3 regions of the Citrobacter sp. U14242 genome follow, and region 1 is predicted to be linked to each of the others. Evidence: predicted binding sites of a transcription regulator. Region 1 holds the regulator's gene; each other region holds the start of a gene.
The links. Region 1 encodes PurR, which represses purine synthesis genes. Its sites were predicted from a motif close to CANGCAAACGTTTGCNTG; they were not measured.
Positions count from the first base shown of each region.

Region 1 (8,030 bases):
GCGTGCATTTGATTCCGGAAACCCTGGAACGTACGACGCTGGGCAAGAAAAAACTGGGTGCGCGAGTCAATATCGAAATTGACCCGCAAACACAGGCCGTTGTTGATACGGTTGAACGTGTATTGGCTGCGCGTGAAAGTGCGATGGGTACCGTTACTGGCGAAGCGGGAATTTAAGTCAGAATAAAAAGCCCCCGATAGCTCGGGGGCGACAGGCGATACCCTCTAACGCGGAACACGGAGCCCGTGTTCAACGCCACGAGAGAACACAACCTGCCACAGCTGAATGTCGCGTGCGCGAAATGCGCCAGCACACGCATTCAGGTAATAACTGAACATCCGTTTAAAGCGCTCAGTATAGTTGTCGGCAATTTCTGGCCAGGCTGTCATGAAACGCTCGTGCCAGGCCATCAAGGTGGTATCGTAATCCGCACCAAAGTTGTGCCAGTCCTCCATCACAAAATGTGGCTCGCTGGCATTGGCAATCTGGCGAACTGACGGTAAACAGCCGTTCGGGAAGATATATTTATTGATCCATGGATCAACATTATTGTCGGTTTTTCTGGAACCGATGGTATGCAGCAAGAAAAGACCATCTTGCTTTAAATTGCGGTCAACAACGTCAAAATAGGTGTTGTAGTTTTTGGGGCCCACATGCTCAAACATACCGACGGAAACGATACGGTCGAACCGGTCGTTCAGGTCACGGTAGTCCTGCAGTAAAATCGTGACATCCAGCCCTTCACAGCGCGTCTGCGCCATTTTTTGCTGTTCTGCTGAAATCGTTACGCCAGTCACGCTCACCCCGTATTGTGACGCCATGAACTGGGACAAGCCTCCCCAGCCGCAGCCAATATCGAGTACGCGCATACCTGGCTTCAATTGCAATTTCTCGGCAATCATTTTTAGCTTCGCCTGCTGGGCAGATTCCAGGGTATCGGCATCTTTCCAGTAGGCGCAGGAATATTGCATGTAGGGATCAAGCATGCGGGTAAAGAGATCGTTGCCAAGATCGTAGTGTTCTTTGCCAACGACCCACGCACGTTTTTTGGTTTGTAAATTAAACAGACGAGCCGTTGCGATACGTAGCGTATCTCTGAAGTTGCGGGGGAGTTGGCTTTCAAGACCTGCACGCAGGACTTTGCTAAAAAACATATCCAGCCGATCGCATTCCCACCAGCCGTCCATATAACTTTCACCTAAACCCAACGATCCTTCCTGCAACACACGTTTGAAAAAGTCGGGGTTTTTAACGCGAATATCTGCCGGTGCCGGGCCATTAATGGTAATGCCTGCACGGCTCAATAACTCATTGGTGATTCGGTACCAGTTATCATCCGGTACGCTGACGTCTTCTATACATGATGAACTCATAGCTTCTCCATCACTGGTCGGTGATCAGAACCTTAAAACAGCGTAGACGCTTTTTTGGGCTTTGTGAGAAATCTCACGGAATTAATCCGCGAATCTATAATCCGACGTAGAACAGAGGAAGGGAGAAACCCTTGCCGAAAAGACCATCCATGGGAAAACGGGAACCTGCTTGCTCCCGTTACTCTATAAATCTTATCGTTTTATTAACAGCCGAAAATCAGTATAGGCCTGAATTTTTGGCTATTCAACCGATAATTGTTAGCGGGCTAATTAAGTGCCCGCAACAATGATTAATGCGACTCACCGTGCGCAATTTGCGCGCTCTCATCCGGCAAGGATGTGTTGTCAGTCTGTGACTGCATTTTGTAGCCTAGCGCGGCCAGCAGCACTGTCGTCAGCATAACGCTGGTGGTGGTGAGCAGCGGCGTGCTGATTAACCACGAAACGACCAGGCTTGCCAGGAAGCATAACCCCAGTTGCAGCGTGTTCTGCAGCGCAGCGGCACGCCCTGTTGCCTGAGGGAATGGACGCAGCGCCTGGGCGACAACGATAGGGTAGATTGCCCCGTTTGCAATGGCCATCACGCAGAATGGGATCAGGATTTCAGCCAACGCAACGTGGTGAATAAAGCCAGTAGCCCAGGTGGCGATAACGCTAATGGCATACAGGATAAGTAACCACGGCAGAAGCTGGCGACCCTGCCATTTTTGCAGTGCCGCGCGGCAGCCGTAACCACCGATCAAAAATGCAATAGTTTGCGGAACATAGCTCAAACCAATCACAGCCGGACTATAGCCCATTTCGCTAAGGATAAACGGTGAACCCGTCAGCCATGCGAAGAAGCTCGCAGAACATGCTGCGTAAATCAGTACATTTCCACGGTATGCTTTGGAGCGCAGCAGCGTAGCGAACGTCAGTTTATCCTGGCTATCATCGCGCGCTTTTGCCGTTGGTTTTAAGCGCAGAGCCGGCAACATCAGGATCAGGGTAATCGCAAAAAGGGTGGCAAAAATGGCCTGCCAGGAAAAATGTATCAGGATCCAACTGCCTAATAACGGTGCAAGTGCAGGAGACAATCCGACCAGCGGCATAATGGTGGCAAAGATGCGGTTTACTTTTTGTGAAGGATAATAATCGGTAACCAGCGCCTGCCAGATAACCGAAGCCGCACAGACACCAACGGCCTGAATAAAGCGAAGCACCAGTAAGCCGGTGGCGTTTTCTACCCACAACATGCCCAGGCTGCCCAGCGCAAAGATGGATAAGCCCAGCATCAAAATCGGTTTACGACCATAGTGGTCGGAAAGTGGCCCCCACAAAAGTTGTGCAACGGCAAAACCGGCTAAGAACAAACTAAGGCTGGCACTCACGGCAGAAGCGGGTGTCTGTAAATCGGACTGAATAGCAGCAAAGGCGGGCAAATACATATCGGTTGCCAGAAAACCTAGCACGCTAAGACCTGCCAGCCAGACTAAAAACCCTTTTCCTGGTTGCATTATCGTTTCTCTTTTTAGCAATAGAACATTGCCGCTGAGTGTAGTGAGTGTAATTCTCGCTGTGAAACGCTAATATTTGCTTACTGATTTCAAATTTTTTGCAGGCAGAGCATGTGGTCGGAATATTCACTTGAAGTTGTTGATGCGGTGGCGCGTAACGGTAGCTTTAGTTCGGCTGCTCAGGAGTTGCACCGCGTACCTTCGGCGGTAAGCTACACTGTGCGCCAACTGGAAGAGTGGCTGGCTGTACCTCTTTTTGAACGTCGTCACCGGGACGTGGAATTAACGCCTGCTGGCGCGTGGTTTTTAAAAGAAGGTCGGTCTGTTATCAAAAAAATGCAGATCACCCGTCAGCAATGTCAACAAATCGCCAATGGCTGGCGAGGACAGCTGGCGATTGCGGTAGATAATATTGTTCGCCCGGAACGAACCCGACAGATGATTGTGGATTTCTACCGCCATTTCGATGATGTGGAGCTTCTGGTCTTTCAGGAGGTGTTTAATGGCGTCTGGGACGCGCTTTCGGACGGTCGTGTGGAGTTAGCTATCGGAGCAACGCAGGCCATTCCGGTAGGGGGACGCTATACGTTCCGGGATATGGGAATGTTGAGCTGGAGTTGCGTGGTAGCCAGTCATCATCCGCTGGCGACAATGCCGGGACCGCTCAGTGACGATACGTTGCGCAACTGGCCATCGCTGGTGCGCGAAGACACGTCCCGCACGCTGCCGAAACGTATTACATGGTTGCTGCACAACCAAAAACGCGTCGTGGTTCCTGACTGGGAATCCTCGGCCACCTGCTTGTCAGCCGGACTCTGTGTCGGGATGGTACCGACGCATTTTGCAAAACCGTGGATCGATAGCGGAAAATGGGTGGCGTTACAGCTGGAAAATCCGTTCCCGGATGCCGCGTGTTGCCTGACCTGGCAACAGAATGATACGTCGCCTGCACTGAGCTGGTTACTGGACTACCTGGGGGATAGTGAGACGCTGAATAAAGAGTGGCTGCGGGAGCCGGATGAGCTCCTCGCATAGCGTAATGCCGTTCAGTTAAGCATGTATGGAGAGCAGAACCCTTTCTCGGAGAGAGTATGTTCATTACCCCCGCCAACACCGATTGATGCTTTCTGAACGGCATTACCCACATAACGGGCTTAACGACGATAATCGCGGAATGGACCGTCGGCAACGGAACGACGTTCTACCAGACGTGGATGCACCTCGATTGACTGCGATTCTTCACGTTTATTCACGATACGGTCTAACAGCATGTTGAAAGCTGTTTCACCAAGTGAATCTTTTGGCTGGTGGATGGTGGTCAGCGCAGGGGTGAAGTAACGAGCGTTGCGCACGTTGTCGTAACCGATAACTGAGATATCCTGCGGCACGCGCAGTCCCATCTCGTCTGCGGCACACAGCGCACCCATCGCCATAATATCGCCACCACAGAATACGGCGGTTGGGCGATGCGACTGGGAGATGATTTGTTGCATAGCGCGGTAGCCGGATTCAGGTTCGAAATCACCCTGTACAATCCAGTTTTCGGGAACTTTAATCAGCGCTTCTTCCATCGCTTTCATGAAGCCAGCCAGGCGGCCTGCGCCGGTATTACGCTCCATGGGACCCGGGATCACACCGATCTCACGATGACCGCGTTCAATCAGATACCGGCCCGCCATGTAACCACCTTCGAAAGCGTTATCAATGACGGTATCGGTAAAGTCGGCTTTTGCTTCGCCCCAGTCCATGACCACCATTGGAATATGGCGATACTCTTCGAGCATGGAAAGCAGTGATTCCGGATACTCTGAACACATTACCAACAGGCCATCTACGCGCTTTTGCGCCATCATAGACAGGTATGCCTGCTGTTTTTCAAGACTGTTCCAGGCGTTGCCCAGAATCAGCGTGTAGCCTTTCTGGAAACAATTCTTCTCAACAGCCTCGATAATTTCGGCAAAATAGGCAGCTTCACTGCTGGTTGCCAACAAACCGATCGATTTGGTGTGATTCACCTTCAGGCTACGTGCCACTGCGCTGGGGGAGTAGTGCAGTTCTTTAATCGCTGCCCAGACAGCGTTGCGCGTTTCTTCTGCGACAAAGCGCGTTTTGTTAATTACGTGTGATACGGTTGTAGTGGAAACGTTTGCTCGCTTCGCTACATCTTTAATAGTTGCCATTACATCTCACTCCAGACCATATCCTAAGCTCCTGAGAATACTCCAGGTAAACGTTTGCCTTCACACACCCTCAACGCAACGTCGGGGTTGCGGCACGCCGGGAAAACGACACGGAACGTCAGGAAGGGGTCAATGGCCGGTACGCTAATCAAGTAAGCGTGGAATTTTGTCTGATCTTAACGAAAAGGGGAAGAGTTAAAAGCAGTTATCAATATAAATCGTGAGAGATTTTTGCTTTCAAGTGTGTAAAAATGCGCAATATCACTTTTTGTGTGGGAATAAAAAGGAGAAAACTTGATGAGCACCGATCTGAAATTTTCGTTAGTGACGACCATAATTGTTCTGGGCCTGATTGTCGCGGGTGGCCTGACTGCAGCACTGCACTGATTTCCCCCCGAGGGAGTTTGCTCTCCCTCACCCTTTCTGCTTGTCTTTTCCGTCCTATTTTTTGCCAATAAGCAAAAGTCTTTTGCAATTTTGTTAACTTTATTAATTTTGCGATCAATGTCATGCTTTTGACTCTTATGATGTGTCGTGCCAAGGCTCGACGTTACGGAGTCGATAGATGAAAATAAATTATCCTTTACTGGCGCTGGCGATAGGTGCGTTTGGCATTGGAACGACAGAATTTTCTCCCATGGGATTGCTACCCGTCATTGCCAAAGGTGTGGATGTTTCAATTCCGGCCGCTGGGATGTTAATCAGCGCGTATGCGGTAGGCGTGATGGTTGGCGCACCGCTGATGACATTACTGCTGTCCCATCGTGCGCGTCGCAATGCGCTTATCTTCCTGATGGCCATTTTTACGTTGGGTAATGTGCTTTCGGCGATATCTCCGGATTACACGACGCTGATGCTGTCGCGCATTTTGACCAGTCTTAACCACGGGGCATTTTTTGGCCTCGGTTCGGTTGTGGCAGCAAGCGTTGTCCCCAAACATAAACAGGCCAGCGCCGTTGCGACTATGTTTATGGGGTTAACTATCGCCAATATTGGCGGTGTTCCCGCGGCAACCTGGCTTGGGGAAACCATCGGCTGGCGTATGTCCTTTATGGCGACGGCGGGACTGGGTGTTATCGCAATGGTCAGTCTGTTCTTCTCGTTACCGAAAGGTGGGGCTGGTGAGCGCCCTGATGTGCGCAAAGAACTGGCGGTGTTAATGCGTCCACAAGTGGTGTCAGCGTTACTGACGACCGTTCTGGGGGCCGGGGCGATGTTTACGCTTTATACCTACATCTCACCCGTGCTGCATAGCATTACTCATGCTACGCCGGCGTTTGTCACCGGTATGCTGGTGCTGATTGGCGTTGGGTTCTCTATCGGTAACTATCTGGGGGGGAAACTGGCTGACCGTTCGGTTAACGGTACGCTGAAAGGCTTTTTGCTGCTGCTAATGATTATTATGCTGGCAATACCTTTCCTGGCTCGTAATGAGCTGGGTGCGGCCGTGAGTATGGTGGTGTGGGGCGCAGCAACGTTTGCGGTGGTTCCGCCGCTGCAGATGCGTGTGATGCGCGTTGCCAGCGAGGCACCTGGATTGTCATCGTCAGTTAATATTGGCGCGTTTAATCTGGGGAATGCCCTGGGAGCGGCTGCTGGTGGGGCGGTAATTTCCGGAGGATTGGGCTACAGTTTCGTACCGGTAATGGGGGCGATTGTGGCGGGTCTTGCGCTACTGCTGGTCTTTGTCTCGGCAAGGAAACAAGCGGAAGAAGTCTGCAACGCAACGAATTAAAAACAAAAACGCAGAAGGGAACCCCTTCTGCGTTGTCATTTATGCTGCGAAGTTTTTCGCAACAAATTCCCAGTTCACCAGTGCCCAGAAGTGTTCCAGGTAGCCAGGACGGGCATTACGATAATCGATGTAGTAGGCATGTTCCCACACGTCAACGGTCATCAGAGGCGTCGCGTCAGTCGTCAGCGGTGTACCTGCGTTGGAGGTGGACACGATAGCCAGTTTGCCATCCGTTCCTTTTACCAGCCAGGTCCAGCCAGAACCGAAATTCTTGATAGCGGCGTCGGTGAATTGTGCTTTGAAGTCTGCAAAGCTGCCAAAGGAGGCAGCAATCGCTTCGGCCAGTTTACCGGTCGGCTCGCCACCTGCGTTTGGTGCCAGGCAGTTCCAGTAGAACGTGTGGTTCCATACCTGTGCTGCGTTATTGAATACACCACCTTCAGAGCTACGTACGATCTCTTCCAGTGATTTACCTTCAAACGCGGTGCCTTTAATCAGGTTATTCAGATTGGTCACGTAAGTTTGATGGTGTTTGCCATAGTGGTATTCCAGCGTTTCGGCAGAAATGTGCGGTGCCAGAGCATCTTTGGCATACGGTAATGCAGGTAATTCGAACGACATTGCTTCTCTCCTTATTATTTATATTGAGTACACACAATAGCCTCATTGTGAGTAAGGATAGGGTAGCAAATTGAAAGGTTATGCAAAAGAAGAACTTACCCTACAGCATATTCTGCAGGGTAAGTTTTTAGCGAATTGTTTTCGGCGTCATCACACGGCGAGCGCCCACGTAGTGGCGTTGCCAGTAGTCTTCGCTCAGGGAGGTGATTTGGATTTCCTGGCCGCTGCGTGGAGACTGGATAAATTTACCATTGCCGACATAGACGCCAACGTGGTCGGCGGTACCGCGACCTTGCGTGCGGAAGAAGACCAGATCACCGTTTTTCAGTTCACCACGTTCAATCGGCGCAGCGTCGCGCAGGTGATACATTTCATTGGCGGTACGCGGAATGCGGAACTTCACCAGATCTTTGTATGCGTAATAAACCAGCCCGCTGCAATCAAAACCGGTTCTGGGTGATGTACCACCCCAACGGTAAGGTTTACCGATTTGGTTCATCAGGGTAGACATGGCGGCTTTGGTCGCTTTCTGCACTTTCACTTTATGTACATCCGCAACGGCTGTTGGTGCAGTCGTCTTCACTTTTACACAACGCGGCTTATGACCTTTGCGCGGGGTACATTT
Region 1 covers NZ_JBKGLW010000004.1:168,268-176,297, reverse strand. The annotation lists gene ACLJXE_RS07940 (riboflavin synthase subunit alpha) at 1-176, shown strand, start outside; gene cfa (cyclopropane fatty acyl phospholipid synthase) at 225-1,373, opposite strand; gene punC (purine nucleoside transporter PunC) at 1,664-2,869, opposite strand; gene punR (DNA-binding transcriptional activator PunR) at 2,981-3,904, shown strand; gene purR (HTH-type transcriptional repressor PurR) at 4,024-5,049, opposite strand; gene cydH (cytochrome bd-I accessory subunit CydH) at 5,347-5,436, shown strand; gene ACLJXE_RS07910 (MFS transporter) at 5,615-6,784, shown strand; gene sodB (superoxide dismutase [Fe]) at 6,824-7,405, opposite strand; gene ACLJXE_RS07900 (C40 family peptidase) at 7,533-8,030, opposite strand, start outside.

Region 2 (8,030 bases), on a different contig from region 1:
TCTACCTGTGGTAAACGGCTCAATGCCTGATCAATCGCTGTGCGTAACTGGCCAGCATTAATGCCAGCGGACGTTAACAAAGGACGAACCGATCCCCCTTCCTGATTCAGCAAGGCGCTCATTAGATGAAGTGGTTCGATGAATTGGTTGTCGTGCCCCAGTGCGAGTGACTGGGCATCGGCAAGAGCAAGCTGGAATTTATTAGTAAGACGATCCAGACGCATAACTCCTCCCATAACAGGTCAAAATTGCTACTGGAGATTAAATGAGGTCATCCCTCAATTATTCAAGGTGAATGACCTGAATTATGTGAAAAGAAAATTACACGTACCGGATCGTCTTGATTCTTTAGGTTATATCAGCCAAATAAAACTTGCCATACGACCCGTGGTATTGTCGCGACGATAAGAGAAGAACGTCTCACTTTCGCTGAAGGTGCAATGGTCACCACCGTAGACGTTCTCTACCCCCACATTTGCCAGACGTTGACGTGCAAGCTGATAGATATCCGCCAGATATTTTTCACCACGCGGCACAAATGCACTGTCAGCTTGCGGATCTTTTGCCATAAACGCGGTGCGAACTTCTGCACCTACCTCAAATGCGATCGGACCTATCGCCGGCCCTAACCAGGCAATAATGTTTTCCGGTTTGTCGGCAAAGCACGCCACAGTTTCTTCCAGCACACCTTCACATAACCCGCGCCAGCCCGCATGGGCCGCCGCCACTTCTGTTCCAGCACGATTACAAAACAGCACCGGCAGACAGTCCGCCGTCATCACCGCACATACGGTGCCTGGCGTATTACTGTAGGACGCATCTGCACGTTTAGATAAGTATGGCCCGCCGCTTAATTTCAGGACGTCTTTACCGTGTACCTGTTCAAGCCAGACGGGTTTCGAAGGCAGATTGCCCGCAGCAAACAGCCGCTTGCGGTTCTCTTCCACATGCTCCGGGTTATCGCCACAATGGGCACCCAGGTTCAGCGAATCATAAGGCGACATACTGACGCCGCCAATGCGGGTAGAACTACAGGCCGCGACACCCTGAGGTATCGGCCACTGCGGGACAATTAGCTTACTCATAACCAGGCAACATCATCCTTATGCTCTTCGAAATCAGCGCGCATCACTTCGATAAGCTCCACCATATCTTGCGGAATTGGCGCATGCCATTCCATCTCGATACCGGAAATCGGATGATACAAACGCAACATGGTCGCGTGCAGCGCCTGACGGTCAAACTTACGCAGCACGGAGATAAACTCGTCAGAAGCGCCTTTCGGCGGGCGCGGACGACCGCCGTAGACCTGATCGCCCACCAGCGGATGGGTGATATGCGCCATGTGCACGCGGATCTGGTGCGTACGTCCGGTTTCCAGACGCAACCGCAGACGCGTGTGCACACGGAAATGCTCCATAATGCGATAGTGCGTTACCGCAGGTTTCCCCATTGGATGCACTGACATATGCGTACGTTTGGTTGGATGACGGCTGATCGGTTCTTCGACCGTACCGCCCGCTGTCATATGGCCAATCGCCACGGCTTCATACTCACGAGTGATTTCGCGCAGCTGCAATGACTCAACCAGGCGTGTTTGCGCGGGGACTGTTTTTGCCACAACCATAAGCCCGGTTGTGTCTTTATCCAGACGGTGCACAATACCGGCTCGTGGAACATCCGCAATGGGCGGGTAGTAATGCAGCAACGCATTCAAGACCGTACCATCAGGATTGCCCGCACCCGGATGTACCACCAGGTCACGTGGTTTGTTGATGACGAGAATATCGTCATCTTCATAAACGATATCCAGCGGGATATCCTGAGCTTCAAAACGAATCTCTTCATCAATTTCAGCATTGATGGAGACACGCTCTCCACCTAACACCTTTTCTTTTGGCTTATCGCAAAGATTGCCATTTACCAGTACGCGCTGGTCGAGGATCCATTCTTTTATGCGCGATCGCGAATAATCAGGGAACAATTCGGCCAAAGCCTGATCTAAGCGTTGACCAAGCTGATTTTCGGAGACTGTTGCGGTGAGTTCTACTCGTTGTGCCATAAACTGCTTCTTCGTTTAACGTTGGGTTTTACGGCTTTGCCGTTTAATATAGTGTGCTATTGTAGCTGGTCTTAACCGGGAGCAGGAACAGAGAATCTCCCGTATAACATTTTGAGGAAAGTCAAAACGTCATGACGCGCATGAAATATCTGGTGGCAGCAGCCACGTTGAGCCTGTTTTTGGCGGGTTGCTCTGGTTCAAAGGAAGAGGTGCCCGATAATCCGCCAAATGAAATCTACGCGACTGCTCAGCAAAAGCTGCAGGACGGTAACTGGAAACAGGCAATAACGCAATTGGAAGCGTTGGATAACCGTTATCCATTTGGACCGTATTCCCAGCAGGTGCAATTAGATCTCATCTACGCCTACTACAAAAACGCCGATCTGCCACTTGCTCAGGCGGCTATCGATCGTTTTATTCGTCTGAACCCGACTCACCCGAACATTGATTATGTCATGTACATGCGTGGCCTGACCAATATGGCGCTGGACGATAGCGCACTGCAAGGATTCTTTGGCGTCGATCGTAGCGATCGCGATCCACAGCATGCCCGAGCTGCGTTTAATGACTTTTCCAAACTGGTTCGTGGTTATCCGAACAGCCAGTACACAACCGATGCCACTAAGCGTCTGGTGTTCCTGAAAGATCGTCTGGCGAAGTATGAATACTCTGTTGCTGAGTACTATACCGCCCGTGGCGCATGGGTTGCCGTCGTGAACCGTGTGGAAGGTATGCTGCGTGACTATCCGGATACCCAGGCAACACGTGATGCCCTGCCGTTAATGGAAAACGCTTATCGCCAGATGCAGATGAATGCCCAGGCAGAAAAAGTAGCGAAAATCATTGCCGCTAACAGCAGCAACACCTGATTGACCTCATAATGCAAAACGGCAGCCTTTGGGCTGCCGTTTTTTTATCCGTTAAGGCCACAACTGAAGCGGTTTAGCTGCGACGCATCCTATCAAATATGGCCTGCTTTCAGGTATTCCTCAAGTAAAAAATCGCCTGTTCCTGCTGTGCCTCACAAAAAGGTTTTCTTGACAAAAAGCGACAAAATAATGTGATCTAAATCACACATTTTGACATTAGGAACGGTATGCTGGAATCACCAAGACGGGAAAGACAAGAGGTAAAATTTATGACAATGAACATTACCAGTAAACAAATGGAAATTACTCCGGCAATTCGCCAGCATGTCGCAGACCGTCTCTCCAAACTGGATAAATGGCAAACTCATCTGATTAATCCACATATCATTCTGTCTAAGGAGCCACAGGGTTTCATTGCTGATGCCACCATCAATACCCCGAATGGACATCTGGTCGCCAGCGCAAAACACGAGGATATGTACACCGCCATTAACGATTTGATCAACAAGCTGGAACGGCAGCTCAATAAAGTGCAGCACAAAGGCGAAGCCCGTCGTGCAACAACTTCAGTAAAAGACGCCAACTTCGTCGAAGCAGAAGAAGAGTAGTCCCTTACATTGAGTGTATCGCCAACGCGCCTTCGGGCGCGTTTTTTGTTGACAGGGTGAAAACAGTACGGGTACTTTACTGATGTAGCCAAAGGAAAATAACATGAAACTTGTCCCGTTCTTCTTCGCATTCTTTTTTACCTTCCCCTGAATGGGAGGCGTTTCGTCGTGTGATAAAGAATGCGAAGACGAACAATAAGGCCTCCCAAACCGGGGGGCCTTTTTTATTGATAACAAGAAAGGCAACACTATGACATCGGAAAACCCGTTACTGGCGCTGCGAGAAAAGATCAGCTCGCTGGATGAAAAATTACTGGCCCTGCTGGCAGAACGACGTGGTCTGGCGGTAGAAGTCGGCAAAGCAAAGCTGCTTTCTCATCGTCCGGTGCGCGATATTGATCGGGAACGCGACCTGCTGGACCGTTTAATTCAGCTTGGTAAAGCACATCACCTCGATGCCCACTACATCACGCGCTTGTTCCAACTTATTATCGAAGACTCCGTCCTGACCCAGCAGGCACTCCTTCAGCAGCATCTGAATAAGATCAACCCGCATTCTGCTCGTGTTGCCTTCCTGGGACCAAAAGGTTCTTACTCACACCTTGCAGCACGTCAGTACGCCGCACGTCATTTTGAGCAGTTTATTGAAAGCGGCTGCGCGAAATTTGCCGATATTTTTAATCAGGTTGAAACCGGACAGGCAGACTACGCGGTAGTGCCTATTGAAAACACCAGTTCCGGTGCAATTAATGACGTTTACGATCTGCTGCAGCACACCAGCCTCTCTATCGTCGGAGAGATGACGATTACTATCGACCATTGCGTACTGGTGTCGGGAACAACCGATCTGGAGAGCATCGACACGGTATACAGCCACCCGCAACCGTTCCAGCAGTGCAGCAAGTTCCTGAACCGCTACCCGCACTGGAAGATTGAATACACTGAAAGCACTTCAGCTGCGATGGAAAAAGTCGCCCAGGCTAACTCGCCACGCGTGGCAGCCCTGGGGAGCGAAGCCGGTGGTGTACTGCATGGTCTGCAGGTACTTGAGCATATTGAAGCTAATCAGACGCAAAACATTACCCGCTTCGTGGTACTGGCACGCAAAGCAATCAATGTTTCCGATCAGGTTCCAGCGAAAACAACGTTGCTGATGGCGACAGGACAACAGGCAGGTGCGCTGGTTGAAGCGCTGCTGGTACTGCGTAACCATAATCTGATTATGACCAAGCTGGAATCACGCCCGATTCACGGCAACCCGTGGGAAGAGATGTTTTATCTCGATATCCAGGCCAACCTGGAGTCGCCGGAGATACAGAAAGCGCTGAAAGAGTTGGGCGAAATAACCCGTTCGATGAAAGTACTTGGCTGTTATCCCAGTGAGAATGTCGTGCCGGTCGATCCGAGCTAAAATGTGAGGATGCCGGATAGCGCTGCCATCCGGCATTTTACTTACTGGCGACTGTCGTTAGCCTGGCGCAACAGAGTACGGCTTTCACTCTGAAAACGTTTAGCATAATCGCCAAACCAGTGCTCTACCTTACGGAAACTGTCGATAAAAGCCTGCTTATCACCCTGCTCCAGCAAACCAATCGCTTCACCAAAACGTTTATAATAACGTTTGATGAGCGCAAGATTACTCTCTGACGACATAATAATATCGGCATATAGCTGAGGATCCTGGGCAAACAGACGGCCAACCATCGCCAGTTCAAGACGATATATTGGCGAAGAGAGCGCCAGCAACTGCTCAAGCTGGACATTCTCTTCCGCTAAGTGCAACCCGTAAGCAAAGGTTGCGAAGTGGCGCAACGCCTGAATAAACGCCATATTCTGATCGTGTTCGACGGCGCTGATCCGATGCAATCGCGCGCCCCAGACCTGAATCTGTTCCAGGAACCATTGATAGGCTTCCGGCTGGCGTCCATCGCACCAGACAACCACCTGCTTTGCCAGACTTCCACTGTCCGGACCAAACATCGGGTGTAAACCCACAACCGGACCGTCGTGTGCCGCCAGCATCGCCTGCAGAGGACCATTTTTCACCGAGGCCAGATCGACCAGAATACAATCAGACGGCAGACGCGGTAATTTCGCGATTACCTGTTCGGTAACGTGGATCGGCACACTGATGATCACCATGCCGGCATCGGCGACGATCTCAGTAGCGCGATCCCAGTCCTGCTGTTCCAGGATCCGCACCTGATAGCCTGACAGAGTCAGCATCTTCTCAAACAGCCGCCCCATCTGTCCGCCACCACCGACGATCACCACCGGACGCAAAGAAGGGCAAAGCGTCTTAAAGCCTTTGTCATTCTCACTGGAATAAGACTCGCGCATAACCCGACGCAATACATCTTCGATCAGGTCTGGCGGCACCCCCAGTGCTTCAGCTTCTGCGCGGCGGGATGCCAACATCGTGGCTTCGCGCTCTGGTACGTAGATCGGCAGCCCAAAGCGGCTTTTGACTTCACCGACTTCGGCAACCAGCTCCAGACGGCGTGCCAGTAAGTCCAGCAACGCCTTATCAACTTCATCAATTTGATCGCGCAATGCGGTCAATTCAGCAACCATACCAACCTCTTATGCGACACGCGCCGTCAGCTGGCCGTTTAAATCTTGACTAATTTCACGCAGTAGCGCATCCGTCATTTCCCAGCTAATGCAGGCATCAGTTACAGAGACACCGTATTTCATTTCGCTGCGCGGCTGTTCGGAGGACTGGTTGCCTTCGTGAATATTACTTTCAATCATCAAGCCGATGATCGAGCGATTGCCATCTTTGATTTGTGCAATCACAGATTCAGCCACGGCTGGCTGGCGACGGTAATCTTTATTAGAATTACCATGACTGCAATCTACCATCAGAGAAGGTCGTAGTCCTGCCTGCTCCATCTCTTTTTCGCACTGGGCGACATCAGCCGGGCTGTAGTTCGGCGCTTTACCACCGCGCAGGATCACGTGCCCATCTGGGTTACCCTGCGTTTGCAGCAGTGCAACCTGCCCCGCCTGGTTAATACCCACAAAGCGGTGTGATTGTGCTGCGGCGCGCATGGCGTTAATTGCCGTCGCCAGGCTCCCATCGGTACCATTCTTAAAACCAACCGGCATGGAAAGACCAGAAGCCATTTCACGATGCGTCTGTGATTCAGTGGTACGCGCACCGATAGCTGACCAGCTAAACAGATCGCCCAGGTATTGCGGGCTGTTTGGATCTAACGCTTCTGTTGCCAGCGGTAGCCCCATATTCACCAATTCAAGCAGCAATTGACGCGCAATTTTCAGACCTGCTTCAACATCAAAAGAGCCATCCATATGAGGATCGTTAATCAACCCTTTCCAGCCGACGGTAGTACGGGGTTTTTCAAAATAGACGCGCATCACCAGGTAGAGGCTATCGCTGACCTCTGCGGCAAGGGCTTTAAATCGACGAGCGTACTCAATAGCCGCTTCAGGATCGTGAATCGAGCATGGACCACACACCACCAGCAGCCGCGGGTCGCGGCCAGAGATAATGTCTGAAATGGTTTTACGCGACTGAGCGATTTGCGCCTCCTGTACGAGGCTCAGCGGAAATTCCGCTTTAAGCTGCTCTGGGGTCATCAGAACCTGTTCGTCGGTAATGTGTACGTTGTTCAGCGCGTCTTTTTGCATGATGGTGATCCTGTTTAGCTCGTTTGCGATAGTTTTCCTCAGCGAGGAGGTAATCACGATAACACAACAGGTAAAGATTTCAATCCACATTCCGTAAATTTTTATTTACATCCAGCTGTTTTATCGCAAAAATACCGCAATACACCGTACATATAAATTTACACCCATCTATATATGAATCCGCTATGCTTTAAAAAAAGGGGAGAACAGGCAATGAAGCAACTCATCTGTACCTTATTTGTATTATTTCTCAGCGGATGTCAGATAGATCCCTATACTTTTTCCCCCACCTGGACAGGTACCGACTGGTTTGATGCCGGGATACAGGATGCCATTTCAGGCTATGTCGTTAAAGATAACGAGACACTTGCCGACAACTACAATGACCCAGAGGTCGATCGCGCCCAATATCTGAAGGGGTACGCCGAAGGACAAAAGAAAACCTGTCAGCAGAACTTTGTTTACGCGAGAGGATTAACCGGCAAAACCTTCCCTGCCAGTTGCGACACGGTAGACAATGTCAGCCAGTTACATGATGCCTGGCAAAAAGGAGCAAACGAAGGTGCGGCCTCAACAAGGTTAAACTAAACAAGAGCTTAAATTTTATAAATTAATAAGATTTAGCTTAAATACCCAATACACTCATTCCAGGAATAATGACGACCTGGGAAAATAATGTTATTTTGTTGCAAACAATCTTGAATGTATATCGACGCATTACGGCAAACGCTGGTAGGTACCTATTCATGAGCTTTTCTTACCGACTCATACTTCTACTGGCACTGCTTCTGACCGGATTACCTCTGTACGCTCACAGCGTTACGGAAGAGGCAAAAT
Region 2 covers NZ_JBKGLW010000012.1:149,915-157,944, reverse strand. The annotation lists gene clpB (ATP-dependent chaperone ClpB) at 1-224, opposite strand, end outside; gene yfiH (purine nucleoside phosphorylase YfiH) at 354-1,085, opposite strand; gene rluD (23S rRNA pseudouridine(1911/1915/1917) synthase RluD) at 1,082-2,062, opposite strand; gene bamD (outer membrane protein assembly factor BamD) at 2,194-2,931, shown strand; gene raiA (ribosome-associated translation inhibitor RaiA) at 3,201-3,539, shown strand; Phe leader region at 3,642-3,767, shown strand; gene pheL (pheA operon leader peptide PheL) at 3,643-3,690, shown strand; gene pheA (bifunctional chorismate mutase/prephenate dehydratase) at 3,790-4,950, shown strand; gene tyrA (bifunctional chorismate mutase/prephenate dehydrogenase) at 4,992-6,113, opposite strand; gene aroF (3-deoxy-7-phosphoheptulonate synthase AroF) at 6,123-7,193, opposite strand; gene ACLJXE_RS19850 (DUF2799 domain-containing protein) at 7,407-7,781, shown strand; gene ACLJXE_RS19845 (YfiR family protein) at 7,940-8,030, shown strand, end outside.
Region 2: a site for PurR is predicted at 3,085-3,102, ahead of raiA (ribosome-associated translation inhibitor RaiA). Genes of this name have one in related genera too.

Region 3 (8,030 bases), on a different contig from region 1:
GCGGCATGGTGGGACTGGCGGTTGCCTGCGGCCTGCAGGGCAGCGGATTACGCGTTGCTGTGTTAGAACAACATGTTCCGCAGCCTTTGGCGGCGGATGCACCCCCTCAGCTTCGCGTGTCGGCAATTAACGCGGCCAGTGAAAAACTGCTGACACGCCTTGGCGTATGGTCGGATATTGTTGCCCGTCGCGCTTGCTGTTACCACGGCATGGAAGTCTGGGATAAAGACAGCTTTGGACGCATTGAATTTGATGACCAGAGTATGGGTTACAGCCATTTGGGGCATATCGTCGAAAACTCGGTGATTCACTACGCACTGTGGCAAAAAGCGCAGCGTTCAGCGGATATCTCGCTGATGGCACCGGCTGAGTTACAGCAGGTGGCCTGGGGAGAAAACGAGGCGTTCCTGACGCTGAAAGATGGCTCCATGCTGACCGCTCGTCTGGTGATTGGCGCAGACGGTGCAAACTCGTGGCTGCGCAACAAAGCGGATATTCCGCTGACGTTCTGGGATTACCGTCATCATGCGCTGGTGGCAACGATCCGCACGCAAGAAGCCCATGGCGCGGTTGCGCGTCAGGCGTTTCATGGCGAAGGTATCTTGGCGTTCCTGCCGCTGAGCGATCCACATTTATGCTCTATTGTCTGGTCTCTCTCGCCGCAGGACGCTGAACGTATGCAGCAGGCAAGTGCAGATGATTTCAATCAGGCTCTGAATATCGCTTTCGATAATCGTCTGGGATTATGCCAGCTTGAAAGTGAACGCCAGACGTTTCCGCTGACTGGACGCTATGCCCGTCAGTTTGCCGCCCATCGTATGGCCCTGGTGGGTGATGCGGCGCATACCATCCATCCGCTGGCAGGACAGGGCGTGAACCTCGGTTTTATGGATGCAGCGGAGTTGATTGATGAACTTAAGCGCCTGCAACGCCAGGGAAAAGACATCGGTCAGTACCTCTATCTGCGCCGTTATGAGCGTAGCCGTAAGCACAGTGCGGCGCTGATGCTGGCTGGAATGCAGGGGTTCCGTGAACTGTTTGCCGGTGAGAATCCGGCGAAGAAATTACTGCGTGATATTGGTCTGAAACTGGCCGATACCCTCCCGGGCGTAAAACCACAGCTCATCCGTCAGGCGATGGGGCTGAACGATCTTCCTGAATGGCTACGCTAGCGTCCGAAAGGACAATCTTAAGAGTTTGAAACCCGTCACACTTTCCTCTCCCGGCCTGCGCGCCGGGATGGCTCTCTCATTTGAAATAATCTAATTCCACGCCTTTTTTCGCATTAGTTTTTTTAATATTACATTTTTTTCATAACGCCATTTTTGACATTTTTTCCACATTAAATATGGATTGATGCGGCTTAGCTCTGCTTATGTGCGTCTGTTGTTCTGAAGTGGTGGCGTTTTAATGGTTTTTTATGCTGTCGGCGATCTGGCCATTTTTAGTCATAAGCTAATGTGATGGTTAATTTTGCCTTATGGTTTAGCGTCTGTTTCGGTGGTAAGTTCAGGACAAAGAGAACGTTTGCGTCGCAGCCCCTGGAGCGGCTGTGGTGCTGGGTTTCGTGGCGAAGATTTCACCACGAAAGAGTTGATAGCCCCGCTTATTCAACGAGGAAAAGATGGCTCAACAGACTCCTTTGTACGAACAACACACGCTATGTGGCGCGCGCATGGTTGATTTCCATGGCTGGATGATGCCACTGCATTACGGTTCTCAGCTCGATGAGCACCATGCTGTCCGCACCGATGCCGGTATGTTTGATGTGTCGCACATGACCATCGTCGACCTGCGCGGCAGCCGCACCCGGGAGTTCTTGCGCTATCTGCTGGCAAACGACGTCGCGAAGCTAACGAAGACAGGTAAAGCCCTTTACTCCGGAATGCTCAATGCTTCGGGCGGCGTGATAGATGACCTGATTGTCTACTACTTCACTGAAGATTTCTTCCGCCTCGTTGTAAACTCCGCCACTCGCGAAAAAGACCTCTCCTGGATTACCCAACACGCTGAACCTTACGCCATCGACATCACCGTTCGTGATGACCTGTCACTGATCGCGGTGCAAGGACCAAACGCGCAGGCAAAAGCTGCCACGCTGTTTACTGACGAACAACGCCATGCTGTTGAAGGTATGAAACCGTTCTTCGGCGTTCAGGCAGGTGATTTGTTTATCGCGACCACGGGTTATACCGGCGAAGCGGGATATGAAATTGCAATGCCGAATGAAAAGGCCGCGGATTTCTGGCGTGCGCTGGTCGAAGCAGGTGTTCAGCCTTGCGGTCTGGGCGCGCGTGATACGCTGCGTTTAGAAGCCGGTATGAACCTGTATGGTCAGGAGATGGATGAAGGTATCTCCCCGCTGGCGGCCAATATGGGATGGACTATCGCGTGGGAACCGACCGATCGCGACTTTATTGGTCGTGAAGCGCTGGAAATGCAGCGCGAAAAAGGCCATGAGCAACTGGTCGGGCTGGTGATGACCGAGAAAGGCGTGCTGCGTAATGAACTGCCAGTGCGTTTTACTGATGCGTCGGGCAACCCGCATGAAGGCATCATCACCAGCGGAACCTTCTCCCCAACGTTGGGCTACAGCATCGCGCTGGCACGCGTTCCGGCGGGTATCGGCGAAACGGCGATTGTGCAAATTCGTAACCGCGAAATGCCGGTAAAAGTGACTAAACCTGTTTTTGTGCGTAACGGCAAAGCCGTCGCGTAATTCATCCTTTTTTGGAGATTGATTGATGAGCAACGTACCTGCAGAACTGAAATACAGCAAAGAACACGAATGGCTGCGCAAAGAAGCTGACGGTTCTTATACCGTTGGTATCACCGAACACGCTCAGGAGCTGCTGGGCGACATGGTTTTCGTTGATCTGCCCGACGTTGGCACGACCGTTAGTGCGGGTGATGACTGCGCGGTTGCGGAATCCGTAAAAGCGGCATCTGATATTTATGCGCCGGTCGGCGGTGAGATTGTTGCGGTTAATGATGCACTCAGCGACTCTCCTGAACTGGTTAACAGCGAGCCGTATGCCGGTGGCTGGATCTTCAAAATCAAAGCCAGCGATGAAAGTGAGATTGAATCACTGCTGGATGCGACTGCATACGAAGCTTTGTTAGAAGACGAATAAATACGCGTCATTCTTCACGTTGCAGGTGTGTTGGTTTCCTCGCACACCTGCAACGCGAATCATTTTGCGTATTCAGGTAAGTAGAGACACCTACGATTCACTGCACGTTTCAGGAACCATCGCCCATGACACAGACGTTAAGCCAGCTTGAAAACAGCGGCGCTTTCATTGAACGCCACATCGGACCGGATGCCGCGCAGCAGCAAGAGATGCTGAATGCCGTTGGCGCCGAGTCGTTAAACGCGCTGATCGGCCAGATTGTGCCGAAAGACATTCAGCTCGCAACCCCGCCACAGGTGGGCGAGGCGGCGACCGAATACGCCGCGCTGGCTGAATTAAAAGCCATCGCCGGGCGTAACAAGCGCTTCACGTCCTACATTGGCATGGGTTACACCGCCGTACAATTACCGCCGGTTATCCTGCGCAACATGCTGGAAAACCCGGGCTGGTACACGGCGTATACGCCGTATCAGCCAGAAGTCTCTCAGGGGCGCCTGGAAGCGCTGCTGAATTTCCAACAAGTCACGCTGGACCTGACTGGTCTGGACATGGCTTCCGCGTCTCTGCTGGATGAAGCCACCGCTGCCGCTGAAGCTATGGCGATGGCAAAACGCGTCAGCAAGCTGAAAAACGCCAACCGTTTCTTCGTCGCGGCTGATGTTCATCCGCAAACCCTGGATGTTGTGCGTACCCGTGCGGAAACCTTCGGTTTTGACGTTATCGTCGATGATGCGGAAAAAGCACTGGATCACCAGGATGTGTTCGGCGTGCTGTTACAGCAGGTTGGCACTACCGGTGAAGTGCACGATTACAGCAAACTGATTGCTGAACTGAAATCCCGTAAAGTCGTGGTCAGCGTTGCTGCCGATTTTATGGCGCTGGTTCTGCTGACCGCTCCAGGTAAACAGGGCGCAGACATTGTGTTCGGCTCTGCGCAGCGTTTCGGCGTACCGATGGGCTACGGTGGTCCACACGCAGCGTTCTTTGCTGCTAAAGATGAATTCAAGCGCTCCATGCCAGGCCGTATTATCGGCGTATCCAAAGATGCGGCGGGCAATACCGCACTGCGTATGGCGATGCAGACTCGCGAGCAGCATATCCGTCGCGAGAAAGCGAACTCCAACATTTGTACCTCGCAGGTACTGCTGGCCAACATCGCCAGTTTGTATGCCGTTTATCATGGTCCGGTAGGCCTGAAACGCATCGCCAACCGCATCCACCGCCTGGCCGATATTCTGGCGGCAGGTCTGCAACAGAAAGGACTGAAGCTGCGGCATGCGCATTACTTCGATACCCTGTGTGTCGAAGTGGCTGACAAAGCCTCCGTGCTGGCGCGTGCTGAAGCGGCTGAAATCAACCTGCGCAGCGATATTCATAACGCAGTAGGTATCACCCTCGATGAAACCACCACTCGCGAAAATGTGGTGCAATTGTTCAACGTCCTGCTGGGCGACAGCCACGGCCTGAACATCGATACGCTGGATAAAGATGTGGCGCTCGACAGCCGTTCTATTCAGGACAGCATGCTGCGTGATGACGCAATCCTCAGCCATCCGGTATTTAATCGCTACCATAGCGAAACCGAAATGATGCGCTACATGCACTCGTTGGAGCGTAAAGATCTGGCACTGAACCAGGCGATGATCCCGCTGGGCTCCTGCACCATGAAGCTGAATGCGGCCGCTGAGATGATTCCAATCACCTGGCCGGAATTTGCCGAACTGCACCCGTTCTGTCCGCCGGAACAGGCAGAAGGTTATCACCAGATGATAGGTCAACTGTCTGACTGGCTGGTTAAACTGACCGGTTATGACGCCGTTTGCATGCAGCCGAACTCCGGCGCACAGGGTGAATATGCTGGCCTGCTGGCAATTCGTCATTATCACGAAAGCCGTAACGAAGGCCATCGTGATATCTGCCTGATCCCGGCTTCTGCTCATGGTACCAACCCGGCTTCCGCTCAGATGGCGGGTATGCAGGTGGTGGTTGTCGCCTGTGATAAGAACGGCAACATCGACCTGGACGATTTGCGTGCAAAAGCAGAACAACACGCCGAAAATCTCTCCTGCATCATGGTCACCTATCCGTCTACGCACGGCGTATATGAAGAAACCATCCGTGAAGTGTGCGAAATTGTGCATCAGTTTGGCGGGCAGGTTTACCTTGATGGTGCGAACATGAACGCCCAGGTTGGTATTACTTCGCCAGGCTTTATTGGCGCAGATGTATCACACCTCAACCTGCATAAAACGTTCTGCATTCCGCACGGCGGCGGCGGCCCAGGTATGGGACCGATCGGCGTTAAATCGCATCTGGCACCGTTCGTGCCGGGCCACAGTGTGGTACAGATTGAAGGGATGCTCACCCGTCAGGGCGCTGTTTCTGCCGCTCCGTTCGGTAGCGCATCTATTCTGCCAATCAGTTGGATGTATATCCGTATGATGGGCGCAGAAGGTCTGAAGCAGGCAAGCCAGGTGGCAATTCTGAATGCTAACTACATTGCCAGCCGTCTGAAAGATGCCTATCCGGTGTTGTATACTGGTCGTGACGGCCGTGTGGCACATGAATGTATTCTCGACATTCGCCCACTGAAAGAAGAGACCGGTATCAGCGAACTGGATATTGCCAAGCGTCTGATCGATTACGGTTTCCATGCGCCGACCATGTCATTCCCGGTTGCGGGTACGCTGATGGTCGAACCAACGGAATCCGAAAGCAAAGTAGAATTGGATCGCTTTATCAATGCGATGCTGGCTATCCGCGCTGAGATCGATCGCGTGAAAGCCGGTGAATGGCCGCTGGAAGATAACCCGCTGGTTAACTCTCCACATACCCAGAATGAACTGGTGTCTGAGTGGACTCACGGTTATAGCCGCGAAATTGCTGTCTTCCCGGTGGGTGTGGCGAACAAATACTGGCCGACCGTGAAGCGTCTCGATGACGTTTACGGTGACCGTAACCTGTTCTGCTCTTGCGTACCGATGAGCGAATATCAGTAATTTTTCCGTGTAGTAAAGCCGTTTCCAGGCCGGGTAAGGCGAAGCCGCCTCCCGGCTTTTTCATATCTGGAGGAATGTATGGGAATCGCACTGGTTACTGGCGGCAGTCGTGGTATTGGACGGGCAACTGCATTGCAGCTGGCAGAAGAGGGCTACACGGTTGCGGTTAACTTTCATCATAATATTCGCGCCGCAACGGAGGTGGTAAATCGCATCATAGCCGCTGGAGGGAACGCGTTTATTCTGCGTGCGGATATCAGTGATGAGAGTCAGGTGGTGGCGATGTTTGACGCGATTGACCGCGAAGGCGAACCATTGGTTGCACTGGTCAATAATGCCGGGATTTTGTTTGAGCAGAGCACGGTGGAGAACCTCACGGCTGAGCGAATCAACCGTGTCCTGGCAACCAATGTGACCGGCTATTTTCTGTGTTGTCGGGAAGCGGTAAAACGGATGTCGTTAAAACACGGTGGTCAGGGTGGGGCGATTGTGAATGTTTCTTCAGCCGCATCAAGGCTTGGCGCGCCTTTCGAATATGTTGATTATGCCGCATCGAAAGGGGCTGTGGATTCGCTAACGACCGGGCTGGCGCTGGAAGTGGCGGCACAGGGGATTCGTGTAAACTGCGTACGACCAGGCCTTATCTATACCGAAATGCATGCCAGTGGAGGAGAGCCGGACAGGGTGGACCGCGTGAAATCCATGTTGCCTATGCAGCGAGGCGGACAGCCGGAAGAGGTCGCGCAGGCGATAGTTTGGCTGCTGAGCGAAAAGGCCTCTTACGTGACGGGCAGTTTTCTTGAATTAGCGGGGGGGAAGTAAGTGCGTTGATAGCGTACTGCGCTTACCGTGCCATAAGTGTGCAACCCGAAGCGTATATTTATGTCGCGGACTGCCGTTTTCCCGGTAATCCGCATCTGTAATAATGTTATCCTCAGGTAGACCCGGAGAAAAGATCCCGAATCCGGCGACAGAGATATGGGCGTCGTTAAACGCCATTGTAGTAAGGTATATAATCTCTTAAAACGGAATTTGTATCTCAATTTATTCTCATCATTTCCAGTAAATTAACGTTGTTTTAAATCCCCTTTATTTATGAAAAATTAAATACCATAAATAACTCAAATATATTTTCTGTGAAATAATCTGCGGTATTTTCATTTCAGGAGGAAATGATGAATAAGTTAAGCTTGCTGCCGTTAATTATATATTTTATATCTATAAATGCAATGAGTGCGGATGCAAAAGGTAATACATCATCCCCAAGTAAAATATTAGGTGCTCCTGTTAACACAGCAATTTCAGGTGGTTCGCTACTTCCGCAGGGAATGTTACTGACAGCAGTAAACAGTTCCTTTCGTGATAAGGATAATCAAATAAAGGGAAGCGGAAGTCCGGATATTTACTCTCAAATATGGCTGCTCAAAATCCGTTACGGAATGACTGACCGACTCGAAGGTGTGACAGTTGGATCTTATATTAATAATCGACGCAACAATATGTCTCCCGAACATATAGAAGGGTTGGGCGACCAGTCAGTTGGCCTGAGCTATGCGTTGTTGAGTCAGCGAGCGGGGGCGCCATTTTGGCTGACAGTTGGCGGAGCGGTGCTGTTACCGACGGGGCAGGATGGAGATAACCATTTACCCGGTAATGGGGCGTGGGGTGGCCGGGCATCCGTGTCATTAACGAAGTTTTTTACCCCGAATATTAAAGGTGATATGGATTTTATCTTCCAGGGGCCGTTTGAACGCGGAAATCAGGATGTTAAACGTGGGAATGAGTTTCAATGGAATACCCAATTCCGTTATATGTTTAGCGAAATACCGTGGGATATTGGCGTGGAAAGTGCGTATAGCCATAATGATTCTGGCACCCGGGAGCTATCAACGGGCCG
Region 3 covers NZ_JBKGLW010000011.1:97,290-105,319, forward strand. The annotation lists gene ubiI (FAD-dependent 2-octaprenylphenol hydroxylase) at 1-1,172, shown strand, start outside; gene gcvT (glycine cleavage system aminomethyltransferase GcvT) at 1,625-2,719, shown strand; gene gcvH (glycine cleavage system protein GcvH) at 2,745-3,134, shown strand; gene gcvP (aminomethyl-transferring glycine dehydrogenase) at 3,260-6,133, shown strand; gene ACLJXE_RS18580 (SDR family oxidoreductase) at 6,212-6,955, shown strand; gene ACLJXE_RS18585 (transporter) at 7,309-8,030, shown strand, end outside.
Region 3: a site for PurR is predicted at 1,517-1,534, ahead of gcvT (glycine cleavage system aminomethyltransferase GcvT). Genes of this name have one in related genera too.